Regions from separate parts of the Oleidesulfovibrio vietnamensis genome, predicted to be linked through region 3. Evidence: predicted binding sites of a transcription regulator. Region 3 holds the regulator's gene; each other region holds the start of a gene.

Region 1 (5,431 bases), 1.7 Mb from region 3:
ATGTTCCACGGCACATCTTCAAGATCCTTGATATCAAGAATCTTGAACACGAAAAACGCGATGCTGGAAATGAGGATGATGGCCGTTTTGTCCAGCATTTTAAGCATGGGGAAGAACGACCGCAGGCTCATGACCAGAATGACAATGCCCACGATAAGGGCGGCCATGATTTCCTTGCGGGTCAGGGGCCCCATCTGCTTGTTCAGTTCTCTGGCCTTTTCACGCAGTCCGGGTATGGTGTCGCGTTCGGGCTTGCAGAAAATCATGAAGAAGCCCCACAGCAGAAACACCATGAGCCAGCCGATGGGGGCCATGTAGTAGGTAAGCTCGAAGAACGAGACCTCGGTACCCACTATCTCCTTGAAAAAGCCTACGGCCACGGCACCGCGGGCGGCACCGAGCAGCGTGATGATGGAGCCTGCGCCGGCCACATAGGCCATGCCGATGAACAGCCCCTTACCAAAACGGGTCTTGCTGCCGGTGTCGTCGTACAGAGCATAAATGGCCAGCAGCAGCGGATACACGGTGGCCGCCACCGCAGTATGTGCCATAATATGCGTCAGCAGCGCGGTGACCACAAACACGCCCAGATAGATGCGGCTTGTTTTTTCACCCACGACCATCAGCATTTTATAGGCAAGTCGCTTTGTCAGGCCGGTTTTGGTAAACACCAGACCGATCATGATGGAAGCAAAAATAAAGAGCACCGACGGGTCCATGAAGTCCTTGAACGCTTTTTCGGGCGGACGGACAAAGAAAAGAACCTGCAGCACGCCGATACCCAGACTGGTGATGCCGATGGGCACCACCTCGAACACCCACCACAGACCGGCAAACATAAATACGGCAAGAGCACCCTTGGCCTCTTTCGAAAGCGGGAACCGTTCACCCAGCGGATCCACCGCATCCGGCCACGCCGGAGAATAGTAGATCACCAGAAAAGCAGTCACCCCCAGCAACATGAAGCACAGTCTCTTCCAGTCAAACGATGTCGATTGAGCTTTGGTAGACATACGTTGTTCCTTTTTCAAAAAAGCACCCCGGCTAGCCGGCGGCACACTCCGTAATTTTTGTTCTCAGATAGTCGAAAACATCGCCCAGACGCAGCACACCCGTCACTTTCCCCTCTTTGCGTACCAGCAGCGGCTGGTGCACACCCAGAATGTAGCGGTGCAGTGCGTGTTCCACCGTGTCGGATTCCTCCACGTATTCGCTCTGTTCAGGCACATGCATGATGTCTGTTATTTTGCACGAGCCCGCTTTGACACACAGCGAAGCCGTGGGGTCGGACCACAGACCGAAGTCGCGGATAAGCCGGTTCACAAGGTCGGAAGTAAGCGTTCTGCCCTGATAGCGTTCAGGGTCCACATGCTCGTACTTCGGCTCAAGTGATTTGAACACGTCCAGCATGGTCAGCTTTGCGACCACCATGCCGCCACGTGTCACCAGCACGTCACGGTGCGGTTTACCGGTGCCTTTTTCGCGGCAGTGCTGCTCCAGCGCCATAAACGCATCGGCCAGAACACCGCCTTCTTCGATGACAACATACTCGGAAACAGGGATCATAACATCCCGTACTAAGGGTGTTTCCATACATCCTCCATTGCTAGGCGGCCCTGCAAGGGGCCTACTCCGCGCCCTGCAGCGCCGCTTCCTCGGCAGCCGCCGCAATGACCTCAGAGAGCTGACTGATGTCCACCGGCTTATTAAGATACTCGTAAGCACCAATAACCCTGGCAGAATCCTCGTCCTTACGGCCTCCGTGCCCTGTCAGCATAATAACCTGCATCCGCGGACATTGTTTGCGGACATGACGCAGCACTTCCAGCCCGTCCATGCCGGGAAGCCTGAGATCAAGAACCATCACCGATGCCCCGCAGTCATTCACAATCTGCAATGCGTGCTCCCCGTCATGAGCCGTGTCCACGGTCATGCCGCGGATTCGCAGACGTTCGGCCAAGGTCTGTACAAAGTCGACCTCGTCATCCACCAGCAAAACGTGAATAGTCATGTCAGTCTCCACCCTTGTTTTCCCTAACCGCGCCCCTGCGGGCTGCCTTTGCCGGACTGCTGCACGCCTGTGCATTGTCTGCGGCGTCTGGCAAGCTTTGCCTGTCCCACTGCCAGAGACAGCCTGACAAGCAGCGCATCCAGCGCAAAAGGGATATAGATGTCATCAAAGGCTCCGTTTTTCATGCCTTCAATGGAAAGTCGCACCTGATTTTTCCGTACCATCAAGATAACCTGTGCGCAGGCATCAGGACGACCCACCTGGGTCAGAAACCGCATCACCTCGGACCCCACCTCTTCCGTGCCGAAAACCAGCACGTCTGTTTCCGGCGCAAACAACATCATGCGCGCCTCGTCCAGACTGCGGCAGACGGTGCAGGCTATGCCCAGCTCCGCCAGCCTTCCGGTCAGGTTGTCCGCAAACTGCCGGTCGGAATCATACACAGCCACCACAGCGTTTTTCATGCCTGACCCTCCCGGAGCATCGCCACGGTGTATGAATCCGGTCGGGCGCCCTGCAAACCTGCAGCGCCGGATGCATACAATGCCGTGCCGCGGCACGGTAAGGATGAAGGCATTTCCAGACAGCTTGTGTATCTGCGCATGAATCGTTCCTTGTCTTTGTGAAAATAAAGGCAAGGAACGTGCCAACAGAGAGTGAGTAGTTATCTTGGTACATTAAACCGATTGTTAAAAAAAGCACACACTATGATGAAACAAAATAAATCAATCATGGCGCCCAAGCCAGATACGATTTAATACATTTTAAGACGCAAAAAACGTTTCGATTTGTCCGACTGATGAATCAGACCGCAGAAAACCGCCGGCACCGGCCAGAAGAGACTGAGCCAGTGCCAGTTCGGGAGAGCTGTCAGGCTGCGGAAGGGGACCGCCGCTGACATTGAAACGCACCGTAAGCCCGCTGCCCGCAGCCTCGCCCGTCAGCGTGACGGAAGAAGCAGCAGGAAGCACCCCGAAAAGCGCATCCATCACGTGGAAAAGCACCATCTGAAACTGTACGGGATCGGTGGAAAAAGAAATGCCCGCAGGAGTCATCCCGTGGGCAAGCGAAATCTCTTTGAGCCGTGCAAAACGGCTGCAGATGAAAACAAAATAATCAAGCCATTCGGCTGCATTAAGTGTGGCAACAGGGGTGTCGGGGCTGTGGGCCAGACGCGAAAGAGCAGCGCATATGTTCATACCCCGCTTTGCCTGCGTGCCGATACGCCCCAGACTTTTTTCAAAGATTTCCCGTCTGGGAAAATCCTCCTTGTGCATCATCAGCACATCTTCCAGCAGCCCGCCCGACTCGCGCATGGTTGCCAGCACATTGCGCATTTCATGCGTCAGGGCCGCGGTTATGCGCCCCATGTACGCCGCCTTGTCTTGCTCATGCGTCATGAGCCCTCCCGTTTACGGTACCGTGCCTGCCACACGGCACGCGTTTTCACGAGCCGGCACCTGTCCGCGCGACCTGCCGACGGGCAGCATCAGGCGCCGTTAACGGCTTCGTGAATTTTACCTATAAGGTCGTCAATGCTGATGGGCTTGACCAGATAATCGAACGCCCCCAGCCTCATGCCTTCAATTCCATCCCTTGTAGAGCCCTTTCCTGTCAACAGGATAACGGGCAAATCGGGCATATTTGTGCGCACCTGCCGCAACACGTCCAGCCCGTTCATGCCGGGCATCATCACGTCAACCACCATAACGTCCGGCCTGTGCGCGGTAACAAGACGCAGCGCCTCTTCCCCGTCGGTGGTCACATCGGCCTGCAATCCGCGCAGCCGCAACCGCTCAGCCAGCGTTCCGGCAAATTCAATTTCATCGTCAACCAGCAGCACCTTCAGCTCAGACATCGCCTAAGACTCCTCCTGCGGCTTTGCACGCTTGGGCAGTTCAATGGTGAACGTCGATCCCTTGCCTTCCTCGCTGGCAACCGCAATGCGCCCGCCCAGCTTCTGCACGATACCATAGGTGATCGCCAGTCCAAGACCGGTGCCTTCCGCACCCTTGGTGGTAAAGAAGGGTTCGAATATATGACTCAGCACTTCATCAGACATTCCCACGCCGTTGTCCGTTATCAGCACGGCAACGGTATCCAGATCGACGGAGCGGGTGGTTATCTGCACCCTGCCGCCGTTATCAACTGCCGCTATGGCGTTATTGATGATATTCAGAAAAACCTGCTGCAGCTGTCCGCGGTCGGATGAAATACGCGGCAGATCGTCATCCAGATTCAGTTCAAGACTGATATTGCGGTACAGGCTCTCTTTTTCCAGAAAACCGAGCACCTCGCGCACAATCTCGTTGACGTCCAGCGGTTCGACCTGCACTTCCATGCGGCGGGCAAAGCCCAGCAGCCGGTGCGTAATGGTGCGGCAGCGCGAAACGGACTGCAGCACAGAGGCCACAAGCTCGGGAAATTTCGCCCTGATGATCTCATCGTTTCCGTGCTCCATCAGGTCATTCATCAGCCCTGCTTTCTCGTTGATGATGGCAAGCGGGTTGTTTATTTCATGTGCCACTCCGGCAGCCAGCCGTCCGATGGAAGACAGCTTGTGCGCATGTTCCACCTCGCGGAACGCCGCCGCACGCTTGTCGTCCGCTTCGCGTATGCGGCGCACCAGCACGCCCGTCAGAGCCCAGACCACAAAAACAATCAGCACCGTGCTGCCCAGAAATAACGTGAGCATTTCCATGCGCAGCTTGTTCCACGCCTTGTATGCCACACTTATGGGCTGCACCAGCACAAGCGTCAGCTCCGGATTGCCGAAATTCACATGCCCCACAAAAATCTTCTGCCCGTTCAGTCCGGTGCTTTCCACCACTTCGGGCTGATGCGTGCCGGGCCCCACCGTTATGGCAGCCTTTTCCAGCACCTTGCCGAAATGCCGCGAGTCGGTCTGCATCACACCGGCCCTGTTGATAAGAAAAGCGTCGGACTGGGAGCCAAGCCCCATGGCGGCTATGAGTTCTTCAAACCGGTCGGTGTTGATGGTGGCCCGCACCACCCAGCGCGCACCGTCTTCGTCCAGATGTTCCACTGCTATGGCCACATGCGGGATACCGCGGTATCCCATGAACACATCACTGATGTATGTGCCGCGCACACGGACCTGCTGAAACCAGTCCTGACCGGAATAATCTTTGTTTTTAAGATCATACGGACCGACATAGCTTACCTGCGTGCCGTTGGCGTTTATAAGCCCGAAGTCCACAAAGCCGGCCAGTTCTTTTTTGGCGGCGTGGTACACACGGTTCAGGGCTTTTTCATCTTTAAGCTGATCGTAGGTATAGGCTCCGGCTATAAAAGCCACGGAAGCCAGCCGTTCATGCAGAAAAAGCTCAAAAGAATGGCGTGTCTTGTTTATCAGGGTCCGCACCTGGCTTTCCGCCTGATTTTTGAGCGAATCCTGAT
Region 2 (5,431 bases), 1.6 Mb from region 3:
GTCCTGCGGCGCCACATCTTCGCCTACGGCAGCACGCCGGTGCAACGCGTGTACGGCATCTTTCAGACGCAGCACCGCATCCTCGGCCCTGTGCAGCCCCCTGCGCAGCCGTTCCAGCGCGGCTGTGTCCATGTCATCGTAATGAAACACCTGACTGAAATCATTCATGCAGCGCACCACTCCGCCGCCGCCTCTGCCTATCTGCGAACGGCAGAAGTCATGCACGGTAAGTCTGTGCTCGTGCACGGCAACGCATTTATCCAGATACACCACCATATTGCCCAGCTTCGCCAGCCTGTCGCCCAGTTCCATGTCTTCGGCACCGGCACCGGCGTATCCTTCATCAAAATACCCTGCTTCGGCCACGGCTTCGGCATAAATGCCAAGATTGCAGGAATAAAACGCGTTGGCACCGTAAAAGTTACCCGGCGTGAACAGCGGAAAACGGAAAGACAGGTCTGTATGTTCCAGCAGACAGCCGAAAGGCGTGCGCTGGTAATCGGCAGGAAAGGAAAAACGACCCAGCACCGCTATGCGCTCGCCTCTGGTCATTTCAAGCGCCGCCGCGTGCATGGCCAGTCCGGCAGGTGTCAGCAGCGCATCATCGTTAAGGATAACCAGCGCTTCTGCGCGCGCCTCGCGGATAAGCAGATTTCTGGCCCTGCCCGGCCCCCCGCATTGCGGCAGGCGGAACAGACGCAGCGCATACGGGGTGGACAGCGACTGAAGCGCTTCCCATGTGCCGTCCGTCGATGCATCGTCACAGACCAGCACCTCAAAGCTGTCCGCCGGCAGCGTCTGCCGTGCAAGGCACAGCAAATTTTTCACCACGATATCCATGCGGTTATGCGTGGGAATAATTACTGACAGCTTCAGCCCGCCGTATTCCTGTGTCATCGGATTCTCCGTTGCGGCCTGCACGGCAGCCCGTCTGCGGCATGCCTCATGCCGCGCTTTCCAGCCGGTCAAGATACCAGCGGTACACCTGTGCAATGCCCTGACGCAGCCCGATGGAAGGCCGCCAGCCCAGCGAATGCATCCGCGAGACGTCAAGCACCTTGCGCGGTGTGCCGTCGGGTTTTGCAGCATCAAAAACCAGCGGCGCATCCACACCCACCACACTGCGGACAAGTTCCGCCAGTTCACGGATGGTAAGGTCTTCGCCCGTACCTATGTTCACAAGGTCCGTTTCCTGCGTGCGGAACACCAGATGCACGCACGCCGCCGCCAGATCATCCACATGCAGAAACTCACGAAGCGCATTGCCCGATCCCCACACGGCGATGCGCGGCGCAGTCCCCGCAGCGTCCAGCCCCAGATGCGTCCGCACGTCGACGGGCAGCGGACCGAACACCTGCTCATCCCGTTCCACGGCCTGTATATCGCCCTGCATGACCATCCGCGCCAGATGGCATTTGCGCAGCAGCGCAGGCAGCACATGCGACGACTCAAGACTGAAGGAATCGCCCGGCCCGTAAAGGTTTGTCGGCATGACAGGCACAAATGACGTACCATATTGCCGGTTATAGGCGCGGCACATTTCAATGCCCGCTATTTTGGCCACGGCATAGGCGGAATTGGTCTGCTCCAGCGGTCCGGTCATCAGGCTTTCTTCGCGCAGCGGCTGCGGAGCAAGCCGCGGGTAAATGCACGAACTGCCCAGAAAAAGCAGCCTGCGCGCCCCGTGCACATACGCCTGATGCAGCACATTGTTCTGAATTGCCAGATTGATGTGTATAAAGTCAGCAGGATATGTATCGTTTGCCAGAATGCCGCCCACTCTGGCCGCCGCCAGAAACACCACCTGAGGCCGGTGACGTGCAAAAAAACCGGCAACGGCATGCTGGTCGGTCAGGTCCAGCTCGGCATGAGTCTTCAGCAGCAGATTGCGTGCACCGTGCCCCTGCAGACAGCGGACAATGGCGCTGCCCACAAGTCCCCGGTGGCCGGCTACAAAAATCGAAGCATCCATATCAATGGTCATGACATACCCTTACATATACAAAAGCCCAAAAAAATGACGTCCGCACACCCGGCGCCGCGGCTGCGTCGGCCGCACCCCTGTGGCAAGCAAAAACCGGTCCAGCAGCAAACACGGCAAACCGCTTCCGGTGTGTCCGCCGCAGCATCCTGATACCGCAGCCCCCGCAACCCTGCATCAGTACGCAGCAAAAAACAATAAACCACGGCGTGTTCCATGCAAGATGCAAAAGCAGGAGGTACACAGACGCCATGCCCCCTGTTGCTTTTTCCCAAGACACGGTAAGAGAATCTGCACCGCGCACGGCGCGCCGCCGCACCGCACCGGCGTGCATAAACACACGCCCCCGTCAGCACGGTGACGGTATGGCGCAACAGCCGCAAAGCCGGAGATACCACATGCAGCCGTATTTCATTGCAGAAGTTTCCAGTAACCACAACCGCGATCTGGACCGTTGTCTGGCATTTATCGAAACAGCCGCAGGCTGCGGATGCGATGCAGTCAAATTCCAGCTCTTCCGGCTGGACGAGCTGTTTGCGCCGGAAGTCTTTGCCGCCATGCCGCAGGTAACCGGACGCAGAGCATGGGAACTGCCTGAAGACTACCTGCCCGTGCTGGCGCAGTCCTGCCGCAGACACGGTGTGGCATTCAGCGCCACCCCTTTTTCGCTTCAGGCGGTACATGCACTGCAACCTCATGTCGATTTTTATAAAATTGCATCCTACGAACTGCTCTGGGATGCCCTGCTGCACGCCTGTGCCGGCACGGGCAAGCCCGTTGTGCTTTCCACCGGCATGGCAGCTCTGCAGGAAGTGGCCCATGCCGCGGACGTGCTGCGCACCGCCGGCTGCCGTGATATGACGCTGCTGCACTGCACGTCCGGCTATCCCGCCCCGCCGGAACAATGCAATCTTGCGGCGGTGGAGACCCTGCGCAGGCAGTTCGGCTGCGCCGCAGGCTGGTCCGACCATACCGTGCATGCCGGTGTCATTCACCGCGCCGTGCACCGCTGGGGTGCTCAGGTTGTGGAATTTCATCTTGATCTTGACGGCGACGGTGCGGAATACGCCAGCGGCCACTGCTGGCTGCCCCATCAGATAGCACCGGTCATCAGCCAGATACGGCAGGCTTTCAGCGCCGACGGCAACGGTGTGAAAGAGCCTGCGCCATGCGAGGAGCAGGAGCGCAACTGGCGCGCCGACCCGCAGGACGGTCTGCGTCCGCTGCGCGCAGTGCGCGCCGGTCTGGAGGCGGAACATGCATGACAGCCCGTTTGCCGTCCGTCTGCTGGCGGACGAGCCGGCCTTCGGCCCTCTGGCCCTGCAATGGATTTATGAACAATGGGGGGCCGCCCCCGGCGTGACGCTGGAAGAAGCCTGCGGCAGAACAGCCCGGTACGCAGGCAGAACAACGCTGCCCATGATGCTGCTGGCATTTGCCGCAGGCACACCGGCAGGCTGTGTGGTGCTGCGCACCTGCGACTGCCCCGCGCGGCCGGAACTCACCCCGTGGCTGGCCAGCCTGTATGTGCATCCTGCCCGCAGAGGCAGGGGCGCAGGCACCGCGCTGGTCTGCGCCGCACAACGCAACGCCGCACGGCTGGGCTATTCCCGCCTCTACCTTGTCACGGAGACCGCTGCACCTTTTTACCGGCGGCTGGGCTGGGCAACGCTGGAAGAAACACCCGATACGGGGGAAATCATCATGTATGCAGACCTGCGGCAGGAGGCAGCCCTTGGCAAACGCTGAGACAGGCCGGACCATAGCCGTGGTTCAGGCCCGCATGGGTTCTGCGCGGCTGAAGGGCAAAATGCTGCTGCCTCTGTGCGGTCGTCCGCTGGTGGATTATGTGCTCTGTCACCTCACGGCGCTGCTGCGCGGCAGGCGCCCGACGGAACAGGCCGTGCTGGACGGTGTGGTGCTGGCCACATCGGACCGGCCGCAGGATGATCCGCTGGCCGCGCACATACGCAGACACTGGCCTGCGGTACACCTCGTGCGGGGGCAGGAAGACGATGTTCTGGGCCGGTTTGTGACCGCGCTGGATTCCATGCCTGCTGAAAACGTCATCCGCGTCACGGCGGACTGTCCGGTCATCAATGCCGGCGGGCTGCGCCGCATGCTGCACGAGCTGCAGCATACCGGCTGCGACATCGTCAACTACCGTCCGGGAGCGGAATACGCCGATAAAGGCGTTGAAGCGGTTAGCGCAGAGGCGCTGCGGCGGGCGTGGCATCATCCTTCAGCCACGGCGCATGACAAAGAGCATGTCACCGCGCTGATGTACCGCCTGCCCGCAGAATTTGCCGTACGGTACATAGACGGCGATCCCCTGCTGAAAAAAGGCGGGGTACGGCTTACCGTGGATACCCCCGCAGACATGGAATTTTTCACGGGGCTCTGCGCTTCCATGGGGCGCACGCCGGACAGCCTCACCGTGCACGACATCATGCGGCACCTGCAGCGGCACCCGCAGCTTGCCGCCGTCAATGCCTGTGCCGGAGCCAAGACAACCCTGCACGAATCGTTGCGGGCCGCTTTTGTATGTCACGGCAATGGCCGGACAGGGTACGGGCACATATCCGGTGCCCTGCGGCTTGCCCGTGTGATGACACAGGACCTCGGTGCCGGAGTGGAATTCATCATGCGTCCCGATGAGCGTTCGCAGCGCCTTGTGACAGAAGCGGGATTTGCCGTTTCCCTGCTGCCGCAGGATGCCGCACCGGAAGATGAACTGCGCTTTGCCGCCCGCCGCTATGCGCTGGCTGACCATTCCTGTCTGGTATTCAATTGCTGCAAGGCAGACCTTAAACGGTATCAGGACGGCTTTGCCGCTCTGAAAAAAGAAGGCTGCCGGCTGATATTTCAGGATAACCCCCTGCCGCCCGGATGGCGGCAGGGGGACCTGCTGCTTAATGCGCTGCCCCATCCTGATTATCAGGGATACTCACCCCATGAACACCCCGCCTGTTACGACGGGCTGCAATACCTGCCGCTGCCCTCCGGATTCGCCCGTGCGGGAGCACGCAGAATCATATCGCCGTCTCTCAGGCGGGTGCTTGTGGCGCTGGGCGGCGGAGACCGCGGCACAGTGCTTGAACCGGTGCTGCTGGCCCTGCACGCAGCAGGCTGCACGGCGGCCGTACAGGTGATATGCGGCACGCGGCAGCAGGCACGCACCGCACAGCACATCATGAAACACTGCGGGCTGCGCGGCAGTGCCCTGTGGGATGTGCGCCGCATGGACAAAGCCATGGCACAGGCCGATGCAGGCATTTCCGCGCTGGGTGTGACCACGTATGAAATGGCCGCCACCGGCCTGCCGGTACTGCTGGTGACGGACAACGACCTGAACAGTGCCGCTGCGGCACAATTTGCCCGCATCGCAGGCAGCCTGCCGGCCGGAGATGTCCGTTCCATACGCGGCGGGCATGTGCTCGAAAGCCCGTT
Region 3 (5,431 bases):
TGGCTTCCAGTGCCAGATTCTGCAACTCCATGGTACGGCTGGAAAAAACTTTAAGCAGCATAGGCAGGTTGATTCCGGTGACAACCTCTATGTCCGCACTGCTGAGCAAAGAAAGGCTGAGGTTTGTGGGCGTGCCGCCGAACATATCGGTGAGCACGATAACCCCTTTGCCTTTATCCAGCTTGCGGACTGCTTCTTTCAGTCGGTCGATTGTTTCTCCCACCTGCAGTGTGCCGTCAACACTCACCGACGTGCAGTCGGTCAGCGGACCGAGAATAAATTCGGCAGCGCGCAGCAACGCAGCACCGTAGTCCGCGTGCGTGACAAGTACAATGCCCACTACGGGCTCTTCCACGGTTGGTTCAGAAGACATATTTTCTGCTTTGCACATTTGGTTATGGTGGAAAAAAATCAGCCCAGATCGATATGCCGGTGTTCCAAGGATACTGCATAATCGGACTTTTTCAAAGCGTCCCGCAATGCTTCGGCTGTGGAAACAGACCGGTGTCTGCCGCCGGTACAGCCGATGGCCAGCGTTATCCGGTAGCGGCCTTCCGCCTCATACTGAGGAAGCAGGAAGAGAAGAAAGTCTAAAAAACGTTTAAAGAAAGTCTTGCCTTGCTCGCAACCCAGAACAAACTGCTGTATTTCAGGGTCTTTACCTGAAAGCGCCTTTAATTTTGCGTCGAAGTACGGATTGGGCAGAAAGCGCAGGTCGAAAACCATGTCGGCGTCGGAAGGGACACCGTATTTGAACCCGAAGGTAATCAGGTTGACGCGCAGACTTCTCAAGCTGCCTCCAAGCGAACTCCATTTTTTTTGTACAATGCGCCGCAGGTCGTGAATGGAGAATTCTGAGGTATCGAGAATAAGGTCTGCACGTTCACGCACCGGAGCCAGCAGATTCCGTTCATGTTCAACGGCGGCCTCTAGCCCCAGGTCGCCGCCTTCCAGAGGATGAGGTCTGCGTGTGGTGGCAAAACGCCGTACCAGAGTATCACTGTCGGCTTCCAGATAGATGATGCGGGGAGAAACCCCCATCTTTTCCAGCCGCATAAGTGCGCCTTCGAATTCATCCAGAAAATCGAACTGGCGCAGGTCCATGCCCAGCACCACGCCGCGGTAGCGCCCCATGGCATCACGTGCAAGATGTTCCAACAGGTCGGCCACTACCCCCACCGGCAGCCCGTCTATGGTAAAAAAGCGCAAGTCCTCGAATACATTGAGCACCGTGCTTTTGCCCGCGCCGGAAAGTCCTGTGACTATAAGAACCGGCAGACTTTCACTCTTTTTCACGGCGCAACCCCTTTTCCTACCTTTTAGACAGAGCGGCACCACCGGCGTCCGCCCCTTTCCGTTACGCCTTCTGCAAAAGCTCCCACAAGGTATCTTCCGAATCTGCCTGAGCAAATTCAGCTCTGAATTCTTTGTCTTTCAGCAGACGCGAAATCTGTGCGAGAATGCGCAGATGCATGCCGGCCACCTGTTCTGGAGCAAGAACAAGAAAGAATACGTTACACAGCTTGTAATCAAGCGCTTCAAAATCAAGCCCTTCAGAACTGCGACCGACCACCAGCACGATGTGGTCAAGCCCCTCCACCTTGCCGTGCGGTATGGCTATGCCGTCACCGATGCCGGTTGTTCCCAGATTTTCACGGTCCTGCAGAATGCGGACCACGGTATTCTGATCCAGTTCCGGATATTTTTGGATGACCGGTTTCACAAGTTCCGCCAGCACCTCAGTTTTGGTGCTGGCGGAAAGCTCATGAATTATGAGGTCTTTATCCAGGTATTCACCCAGTTTCATTTTTTAGAATCCCGGATCGATCAGCCCGAAGTCTCCGTCCTTGCGACGGTAGATGACATTCACGCGGTTGTTCTGCGCGTTTTTGAAAACGAGAAACTCGTAATCCAGCGCCTCAAGCTGCATGGCAGCTTCATCAATATGCATGGGTTTGGGATCAATCTCATCAGTTTCAATGATGGTGCGCTCGCGCACGCCGTCATTGTCTTTGTAATTGAACACATCCATACGCACGCTGTCATCACTGCTGGAACGGCGCCGATCCTTAGTCTTTTCTGCGTGTTTCTTGACCTGTGCTTCCAGCTTATCCAGCACAAGATCAATAGTGGCATACATATCCTCGCTCTGCTCCACTGCAGAGAGATTCAACCCCTCGCCCGTGCATTGTACTTCCGCCTTGTGCCGGAATTTATCAACGCTCAACAGAACCTGTAACTCAAGGTTTTCTGACTTATTCAAAAAGCGTCCGAGCTTTTCAAAACGGCGGTTGGCATACTTTTTCAAGTGATCGGAAGGCTCGAAGTTCTTGAAAGTGAAAGCGATGTTCATAAAAACCTCCAGAGATTCAGTATCAGGCATTTCTGCCGGAAATCCTTTGGCCTAAAATACAGCTTTTCGTTTCGAAGAAGAAGGGATTCCCATAGCTGTACGATACTTCGCCACGGTTCTTCGAGCAATATTGACTTGCAACTTTTCTTTAAGAATTTCTCCGATCTTTTCGTCACTGAGCGGTTCTTTAGGATTTTCTTCAGAAATCAGGTTCTTTATCAGCGCTTTCACACTTTCAGAACCTACCTCTGTTCCGTCGTTTAACGCCAGTGCACTGTTAAAGAAATACTTAAGCTCCACAATACCATGGGGGGTAGCCACATACTTGTTTGTTGTAATACGGCTGACGGTTGATTCGTGCATTCCTATGTCGTCCGCTATATCCTTGAGAATAAGCGGGCGAAGCCGGGATACGCCTTCCTCGAAAAAACCCCTCTGATATTTAATAATGCTCTCAACTACTTTGTACAGGGTTCGCTGCCGTTGATAAAGGCTTTTTATAAGCCACGAGGCGGAGCGCATTTTTTCCTGCACGTAGTCCTTTTCTTTATCAGTGGTGCCCTTGACGCCTTCTTTATAAAATTCACTCAGCTGGAGATGTGGCAGGCCGTCTTCGTTCAGCAGGATGATAAAATCATCCTCGCTTTTATACACGTAGACATCGGGGCTGACATACGCGGGCTGTTCGTTACCGAAGCGGGAGCCCGGCATGGGGTCAAGAGTCTGGATAAGGTCAAGATATTCTTTAAGGTCGTCCATTCCCAGACGATATTTTCTGAGAAGAGGCTTGTACCGTCGTTTTTCCAGGTCTTCCAGATGATCGCGGATCAGCTCGACAAGCACAGGGTCGCGGTCGTATCCAAGCACTTCGACCTGAACCAGAAGGCATTCCTGCGGAGTACGCGCCGCTATGCCCACGGGATCAAGCCGCTGCAGCAGATGCAGCGTTTCTTCCACCTCTGCCGTACCGGCACCGGCCATTTCCGCCACGTTTTCCACCGTCGCCTGCAGATACCCCGCAGGCGAAAGGTTGCCGATTATGACTTCTGCTATGTCCAGCTGTTTTTCCGTGGCGGAAGACAAGCGCAGCTGCCAGCTGAGATGCCCTTCCAGCGTGGGGCTGGATGAAAAACGAGCCTCAAAGGCGGTCATCTCTTCCGGCACTTCCGCGTCGCGTCCGCCTGCCTGTTTGCCGGTACTGGCAAAATCGCCAAGATAGTTTTCCCAGTCGGCATTCTTTACCAATTCCTGACGGAAAGGGTCGGCTTCTTCTGCTCTCGGGGCTCTCTCTTCAGCCTGAGAGACTGGGCGCTCTTCCTGTGTTTCTTCAAGAAACGGGTTTTCCAGCAGTTCCTGCTGAACGGTTTCAACGAGCTCGACGCGTGAAAGCTGCAACAGTTTGATCGCCTGCTGAAGCTGGGGCGTCATCACAAGCTGCTGAGCGAGTTTAAGCTGCTGTCGTAACTCTAAAGCCATTGTTCAACCGAATCCTTAAGATTATAAAAGCTGAATATATTTTGTTTTTATTGCTCAGAGAATATCAAAGCCCTGATACCGGAGACAGCGGAAACGTATATTCCGTTCTGTTATCCAAAAATCATTCCAAAATACATTCCATGACTCTTTTCTGCCACATATATCTGTGTGATGCAACCGGAGCCGGGGGACTTACAGGCAGAAGCCCTCTCCCAGATAGACACTGCGGGCCTTGGGATCGGCCACAATGGCTTCCGGAGTGCCTTCCAGAATGACCCTTCCTTCGTAAACGAGATAAGCCCTGTCGCAGATATTCAATGTTTCACGCACATTATGATCAGAGATCAACACCCCGATACCTTTGTCGCGCAGTTTTTTGATTATTTCCTGAATATCATCCACGGCCAGAGGATCAATGCCGGCAAACGGTTCATCAAGCAGGATGAACTTCGGGGCGCGGATGAGGGCCCGGGCGATTTCCAGCCGCCGCCGTTCACCGCCGGACAGGTGCATGGCGTATGAATCGGCGATGTGGGTGATGCCGAACTCTTCAAGCAGTTCCTGCGCTCTTGCCTGCTGAGCTTTTTTGCTCAATCCCACATGTTCCAGAATCATCTGCAGATTCTGAGTGACAGTGAGTTTTTTAAAAACAGAACTTTCCTGAGGCAGATAGCTCAAACCGATACGGGCGCGTTCATGCAGCGGCCAGTCGGATATGCTCAGGTCATCCAGCTGCACCTCGCCGGCATTGGGCTTTACAATGCCTATGAGCATATAAAATGTCGTGGTCTTGCCCGCGCCGTTGGGGCCCAGCAGGCCGACAATTTCCCCCTGTTTCACATTCAGGGAAACGCCGCAGACCACTTCGCGCGAACCGTATTGCTTGCGCAACCCTGTAGCCTGAATGACCGCCATTTACTTCTTCATCCTTTTGGGGGCGGAAAAAACCGCATTGACGGGCTTACCAGGCGCGCCCAACACTTCACTTCTGTTCTCGTTCACATAAAACCTGATTTCCTGCCCGCCGATACTGTTGCCCTCGTCGCGAAGTACGGGGTCTCCTTCCATCACAAGCAGTCCTTCCGAAACCTTGTAGGTGGCCTTGCGGCATTCTCCCGATTTCGTCAGCTGCTTCATGCGTACATTACCTTCGGCCACCAGCCTGTTGATCTGGCCGGCGTCAATGGCAGGGCCTTCGGCGTCGTTTTGCTTCGCGGCGGCACTGGCGTTCTTGTCCAGATAGACGGAGATGGAGTCCGCCCACAGTTCAAACTCACCGCGCTGCACGTACACATCCTGTTCAAAAATGATCAGCTGGGCGTTGGCGTCATAAGTCATGGTCTTAGATGTGATGGAGGTGGGAATATCCTCTGCCGCGGTGGCGGGGGCGGCCTGCAAAACCAGACAGGCAAGCAGCACCATAATCATGTGGCCTGTTATGCTAATTCTGTTCATGACGTTTTTCTCCTCGGGCTAAGCCGCTGAAGCCGTCTTCAAGGTACAGAACCATGTCAACGCTTCCGCGGGCTTTAATGACGTTAGTGTCCAGCAGCCACAGCACGTCATGCATGGTACCGTTCATGGCGCCGGTTTCAAACCATA
Region 4 (5,431 bases), 1.6 Mb from region 3:
TTCTGATGCAGCGCCTTGTGCATCGACGAACCTGAAGGCACGGTTCAATACACTGGCAACTCAATTTGCCGTTTGTATATTGCAAAAGGTCTTATTCCTGTGCGCGGCCATAACCACTGCCGCGGATCCGGATGCCTTTGGTAGTACTTTATGACAGTGTTGTTACTGTGTCCATAGGGTATTTGCAGTTGTAACGATGTGTTTTTACAGTATGGTTTTTTAACGTGCTGTAAAAAAAGAATAAAAATGTGAAAATAAAATAGTGCAGCGCCAGCGGCGTGTTAGCTCCGCTTGCGGGGGCCTGCGGCCTGTGCGGAATAGGCCGCAGCGTGTTCTGCCGTGCAGGCCCCGGCTTACGGTTGTGTGCGGCGGTGAATACGCGGAGGCTTCAGGGGCCGGCTACAGCATCCGCTCCCAGTCTATGCGTCTGATGATTTCTGCGGTGAGGTCATCAAGGCCAAGCCGTGTTCTGGCGGAAACGCGGATGGCGGCAGGGTACAGGGCGGCAAGGGCCAGACGGGTTTCATCGTCCAGCGTTTCCCATTTGTTGAGCACCAGAAGCCGCGGAATATCCTGCAGTTCCAGCTCGTCCAGAATCTCTTCCACCGCGCGCAGCTGCATTTCCAGCTCGGGGTGTCCGGCATCGGCCACATGCAGCAGCAGATCAGCGGCTTCCAGTTCTTCAAGAGTGGCCCGGAATGCCTCTTTGAGTTCCTTGGGCAGCGAGCGGATGAAACCCACCGTGTCGGTGACGATGAGTTCGCGTTCCTGCGGAAAGCGCAGTCTGCGGGTGGTGGTGTCCAGCGTGGCAAACAGCTTGTCTTCGGCCAGCACGTCTGCATTGGTCAGAGTGTTGAGCAGCGTTGATTTGCCCGCGTTGGTGTACCCCACCAGCGATGCCACAGGCACACGCGCCTTGGCTCTGCGGCCGCGGGTGAAACCGCGCTGGGTGCGCAGAGCTTTGAGGTCCTGCTTGATGCGGGCTATGCGTTCGCGCACCTTGCGGCGGTCGGTTTCCAGTTTGGTTTCACCGGGGCCGCGGCCGCCAATGCCGCCTGCCAGCCTGTCCATGGCGCGGTTTTTTCCGGTCAGGCGGGGCTGTGTGTATTGCAGCTGGGCCAGTTCCACCTGCAGTTTGCCCGCACGCGTGGAAGCGCGCTGGGCGAAAATATCCAGAATAAGCTGGGTGCGGTCTATAACCTTGCGTTCGGTGATATCGGCAAGGTTGTGCAGCTGCGCGGGCGACAGTTCTCCGTCAAAAAGGATGACTCCGGCGTTTGCCGTAAGCGCAAGCACTTCAAGTTCGGCCAGTTTGCCCTTGCCCAGAATGAATTTGTAGTTGAGCTGCCGTACGCGCTGCACCATGGTGCCCGCCACGGTCAGCCCGGCGGTATCGGCCAGTTCGGCCAGTTCGGCCAGCGACGATTCCTGCACGGAACGCGGGTCGGGAGAAACACTCACCAGCACTGCCCTGCCGGATTCGCTGCCGGTTTCGCGGGCATCGGCGGTGATGCGCGAAAGTTCTTCTTCCAGCGCCTGCGCCTGTGCGGTGAAATCTGTTATTACCCTGTCCCACCCCTGCGGGTCGTGCACCATGTAGGGCTGTGTGCCGCCGGGCAGCAGATGCGCATGCTGAAAGCTGGCCGGCCCGCCGTGCTGGTCCACGGTGAGCACGCCCACGTCGTCAAGACGCAGAAACAGCATGTCCATGAGGTCTTCCTGCGAAAGCAGGGAGTCAGTCAGGTGGGTGTGCAGCAGCCTGAGCCCCCGCAGCCTGCCCGCGCCCGTTCGGGCGCGGGGAAGCTCGGGAATATAGATGGAGCCCGTATCGCCCACAATAACCAGAGAAACCCTGCCCTGTCTGTCGAGCATCAGCCCTATCTGACGGCCTATGCTGCGGCTCAGGGCGGCCAGTTCTCTTGCCTGTTCCGTGGTGTAGCCGCCCTCGGCAGGGTAGCGGCGTGTGTACAGACGCGAAAGCGCCTTGACCTGACTGGGCTTCAGCCCCTGAGTATTGCCGAGAACCTTGGTTGCTATGGCGGGTCTCCGTCCGGCGTTTAAGCCGTTTTGCTGCCCAGATAATCGGCAATCATGCCGTCATAGGCGGAAGTGGCGCGGAATGTTTTGACAGCCATGGCCTGACGCATGGCAAGTCCCACCCGCATGTCGTTGTCGCGCATTTCCTGCATGGCTGCCTGATAATCGGCAGGGTCGGGCAGTACAAGCATGGAATGGAAGTTTTTGGCGGTGGCGCGCAGCATGCACGGCCCGCCGATGTCCACTTCCTCCACGGCACCGCGCAGGTCAAGACCGCGGGCGGCGGCATCCGCAAAGTTGTACAGGTTGACACAGATGAGGTCGAACGTGCGGATTCCCAGCTCCTTGAGAGTGGCAAGGTGTTCGGGGTTGTCCTTGTCGGCCAGAATGCCGCCGTGGATGTGCGGGTGCAGGGTCTTGACGCGGCCGCCCATTATTTCAGGAAAACCGGTGACCTTGCTCACAGGGGTGACGTCCAGTCCCGCTTCGGTCAGCGTCCGCTGGGTGCCGCCGGTGGAAACCAGTTCCACGCCGTTCTGTGTGAGAAACGTGGCAAATTCCACAAGCCCGCTTTTGTCGGTCACGCTCAGCAGCGCTCGCCGTATGGGCAGAAAATCCATATCGCCTCCGTATTCGGTTTTTTGAGGCAGTGCCAGAAACATCGGCCCTTGGCAACAGTATCCGCACCTGACGGCAGGGGCAACGTGTTTGTGCCGGTGCCGTCGAAAGGCTGACACGGCCTTGCCCTGCCGCCTTTGCCAAAAGGCCGTACGCGGCATTTACCGGCCTTGCGCGGGCTTTTGCGTCCGGCTGCGGTGCGATGGTCTGTTTTTTGCTTTTTGAGACGGCATGGATCTCTTCAATTTTGATGAAGCCTCTTTCCTCAGCTTTCTGCTTACCCTCATGCGCATCAGCCTTGTGGTTTTTCTGCTGCCGGTATTCGGGGGCAATTCGGCACCCCGGCTGGTAAAAGGTGCGCTGTGCATGGTGCTTACGCTGGCGCTGTGGCCGCATCTTTCCTTTTCCGGAAGCCTGTTGCCGGGGCATCCGTTCGGCATTGCGCTTATGCTTGCGGGTGAAATCATCATGGGCATCATGCTGGGGCTGCTGGTGCGTTTTTTCTTTGCGGGTATCCAGACCGGCGGCGAACTGCTCGGGTTTCAGATGGGGTTTACCATGGTCAGTGTGGCAGACCCTCTTTCGGGGCAGAGCACCAGCATCAGTTCACATTTCATGTATATGGTCAGTCTGCTTATTTTTCTGGTGCTTGACGGGCATCTGGTGATGCTCAAAGGCCTTACGGACAGCTTTGCGCTGGTGCCGCCCGGTCAGCTGGTTTTCAGACACGCCTCGCTGCACAACATGCTGACGCTGGCGGGGGGCATGTTTGTCATGGCCGTGCATATTGCCGCGCCGGTCATGGCCGCGTTGTTTCTGGTGGAACTGGCGCTGGCACTCATGGGGCGCGCGGCACCGCAGATGAACCTGCTGATGATCGGGTTTCCGCTGAAGATCGGAGTGGGGTTTCTGTTCATGGGGCTGCTGTTCACGATCATGCGGCATCAGGTTCAGGATTTCATTCTGGGGCTGGGCCCGCAGATGACCAACATGCTCAAACTGATCAGCCCGCTGTAGGAGCCGGACACCATGCCGCAGCAAGACCCGAGCAGAACAGAACAAGCCACCCCGAAACGCAGGCGTAAAGCGCGGGGTGAAGGTAATGTGCCCAAATCGCAGGAGGTGCCCAACACCTTTGTGACCATGGCGGGCACCATAGCGCTGTATGTGTACATGGACCATATCGCCAGCGAGATGATGGGGCTGTACGAACATTTTTTCCGCAATGCCGTGATGTTCGAGGCAACACCGCAGGCCGTTTATGATCTGCTGCTCTGGATTTCGGGCAAGCTGGCGCTCATGCTGCTGCCCATCATGCTGTTTCTCGCGCTTGTGGCGTATGTGGTCATCCGTCTGCAGGTGGGCAAACTGTGGGCGCCCAAAGTTTTCAAACCAAAATTTGCGCGGTTCAACCTTATCAAGGGGTTGAAACGTCTTTTCATATCGCCGCAGACACTGATCCGGCTGGGCAAAAGCATACTGATGGCTGCGGTCATCGGTATTGCGCCGTACATTGTCATCCGCAACGAGATGCATCACTTTCTGCCGCTGTTTTACGCCACACCCACCGCCATAGGGGTGTACATGCTGGAAATGGGCATGAAAATGGTCAAGTACGCCATGCTGCCCATGCTGGTTATAGCCATCGCCGACCTGTGGTACACCAGGTGGGATTATGAAGAAAATCTGAAAATGACCAAGGATGAGGTGAAGGACGAACGCAAGCAGGCCGAAGGCGACCCCGCGGTGAAAGCGCAGCAGCGTCAGAAGATGATGGAGGTCATGGCCCAGCGCATGCTGGAGAATGTGCCCAAAGCGGACGTTGTGGTGACCAACCCCACGCACTATGCCGTGGCGCTGCGCTACGATGCCGTGGAAGCTCCTGCGCCTGTGGTGCTGGCAAAAGGGGTGGATCATCTGGCCGAGCGCATCAAGGAAGTGGCCCGCGAGCACCGGGTGCCCATCCGGGAGAACGTGCCGCTGGCACGGGCCTTGTATAGGCAGGTGGAGGTGGGGGACATGATCCCTGAGGAACTCTATCAGGCAGTGGCTTCGCTGCTGGCTTCACTGATGAAATTCAAGGCCCGCCCGCAGGGGCGGTAAACGGAACGGAGCGTCAAAACAATGGCGGATGTAGGAACAGCACCCAGAATAGATTACGAGCGCTTCTCCAAGCACGGCGATGTCCTGCTCGCCGGCGGCGTGGTGGTGATTCTGTTCGTCATGCTCATTCCCATGCCCACCATTGTCATGGACATCATGCTGTCGCTCAGCATTTCGCTGGCGCTGCTGGTGCTTGTGACTTCCATGTTCATGCTTTCCCCGCTTGAATTTTCCATTTTTCCTTCGCTTCTGCTGGTTACCACGCTGCTGCGTCTTGCTCTTAACGTGGCAAGTACCCGTCTTATTCTGCTGCACGGTGACGAAGGCACAGATGCGGCCGGTTCCGTTATCCAGTCCTTCGGCGAATTTGTTGTCGGCGGCAGTTATATCATCGGTATCGTGATTTTTCTTATTCTGTTCATTCTGAACAAAATGGTTATCACCAGCGGTACCACGCGTATCGCGGAAGTGGCGGCACGTTTTACCCTTGATGCCATGCCCGGCAAGCAGATGGCCATCGAAGCCGACCTGAACGCCGGACTCATAGACGAGACGGAAGCCACGCGGCGGCGTGAGAATATCCGCAAGGAGGCTGATTTCTACGGCGCCATGGACGGTGCCGGCAAGTTTGTTCAGGGCGATGTGAGCGCGGGCATGTTCATCACCATGGTGA

Evidence for each region. The regulator sigma-54, encoded in region 3, starts transcription at its own class of promoters, with help from an activator protein. The targets are predictions, from matches to a motif close to CTGGCACGGNNNNTGCTT.
Region 1: a site for sigma-54 is predicted at 2,644-2,661, ahead of ACZ5D1_RS01670 (DNA-binding transcriptional response regulator). Genes of this name have one in related genera too.
Region 2: a site for sigma-54 is predicted at 2,069-2,086, ahead of ACZ5D1_RS02145 (GDP-L-fucose synthase family protein). Genes of this name have one in related genera too.
Region 4: a site for sigma-54 is predicted at 2,858-2,875, ahead of fliR (flagellar biosynthetic protein FliR). Genes of this name have one in related genera too.

Annotation. Positions count from the first base shown of each region.
Region 1 covers NZ_AP042419.1:381,453-386,883, reverse strand. The annotation lists gene ACZ5D1_RS01685 (SLC13 family permease) at 1-1,013, opposite strand, end outside; gene ACZ5D1_RS01680 (hypothetical protein) at 1,045-1,593, opposite strand; gene ACZ5D1_RS01675 (response regulator) at 1,628-2,011, opposite strand; gene ACZ5D1_RS01670 (DNA-binding transcriptional response regulator) at 2,035-2,475, opposite strand; gene ACZ5D1_RS01665 (hypothetical protein) at 2,776-3,411, opposite strand; gene ACZ5D1_RS01660 (response regulator) at 3,501-3,869, opposite strand; gene ACZ5D1_RS01655 (sensor histidine kinase) at 3,873-5,431, opposite strand, start outside.
Region 2 covers NZ_AP042419.1:493,090-498,520, reverse strand. The annotation lists gene ACZ5D1_RS02150 (glycosyltransferase family 2 protein) at 1-897, opposite strand, end outside; gene ACZ5D1_RS02145 (GDP-L-fucose synthase family protein) at 944-1,984, opposite strand; gene ACZ5D1_RS02140 (N-acetylneuraminate synthase family protein) at 2,380-3,246, shown strand; gene ACZ5D1_RS02135 (GNAT family N-acetyltransferase) at 3,239-3,730, shown strand; gene ACZ5D1_RS02130 (cytidylyltransferase domain-containing protein) at 3,717-5,431, shown strand, end outside.
Region 3 covers NZ_AP042419.1:2,055,144-2,060,574, forward strand. The annotation lists gene ACZ5D1_RS09330 (PTS sugar transporter subunit IIA) at 1-373, opposite strand, end outside; gene rapZ (RNase adapter RapZ) at 412-1,296, opposite strand; gene ACZ5D1_RS09340 (PTS sugar transporter subunit IIA) at 1,358-1,807, opposite strand; gene hpf (ribosome hibernation-promoting factor, HPF/YfiA family) at 1,811-2,353, opposite strand; gene rpoN (RNA polymerase factor sigma-54) at 2,405-3,829, opposite strand; gene lptB (LPS export ABC transporter ATP-binding protein) at 4,022-4,744, opposite strand; gene ACZ5D1_RS09360 (LptA/OstA family protein) at 4,745-5,284, opposite strand; gene lptC (LPS export ABC transporter periplasmic protein LptC) at 5,271-5,431, opposite strand, start outside.
Region 4 covers NZ_AP042419.1:443,480-448,910, forward strand. The annotation lists gene hflX (GTPase HflX) at 400-1,872, opposite strand; gene ACZ5D1_RS01925 (IMP cyclohydrolase) at 2,058-2,657, opposite strand; gene fliR (flagellar biosynthetic protein FliR) at 2,887-3,672, shown strand; gene flhB (flagellar biosynthesis protein FlhB) at 3,685-4,758, shown strand; gene flhA (flagellar biosynthesis protein FlhA) at 4,780-5,431, shown strand, end outside.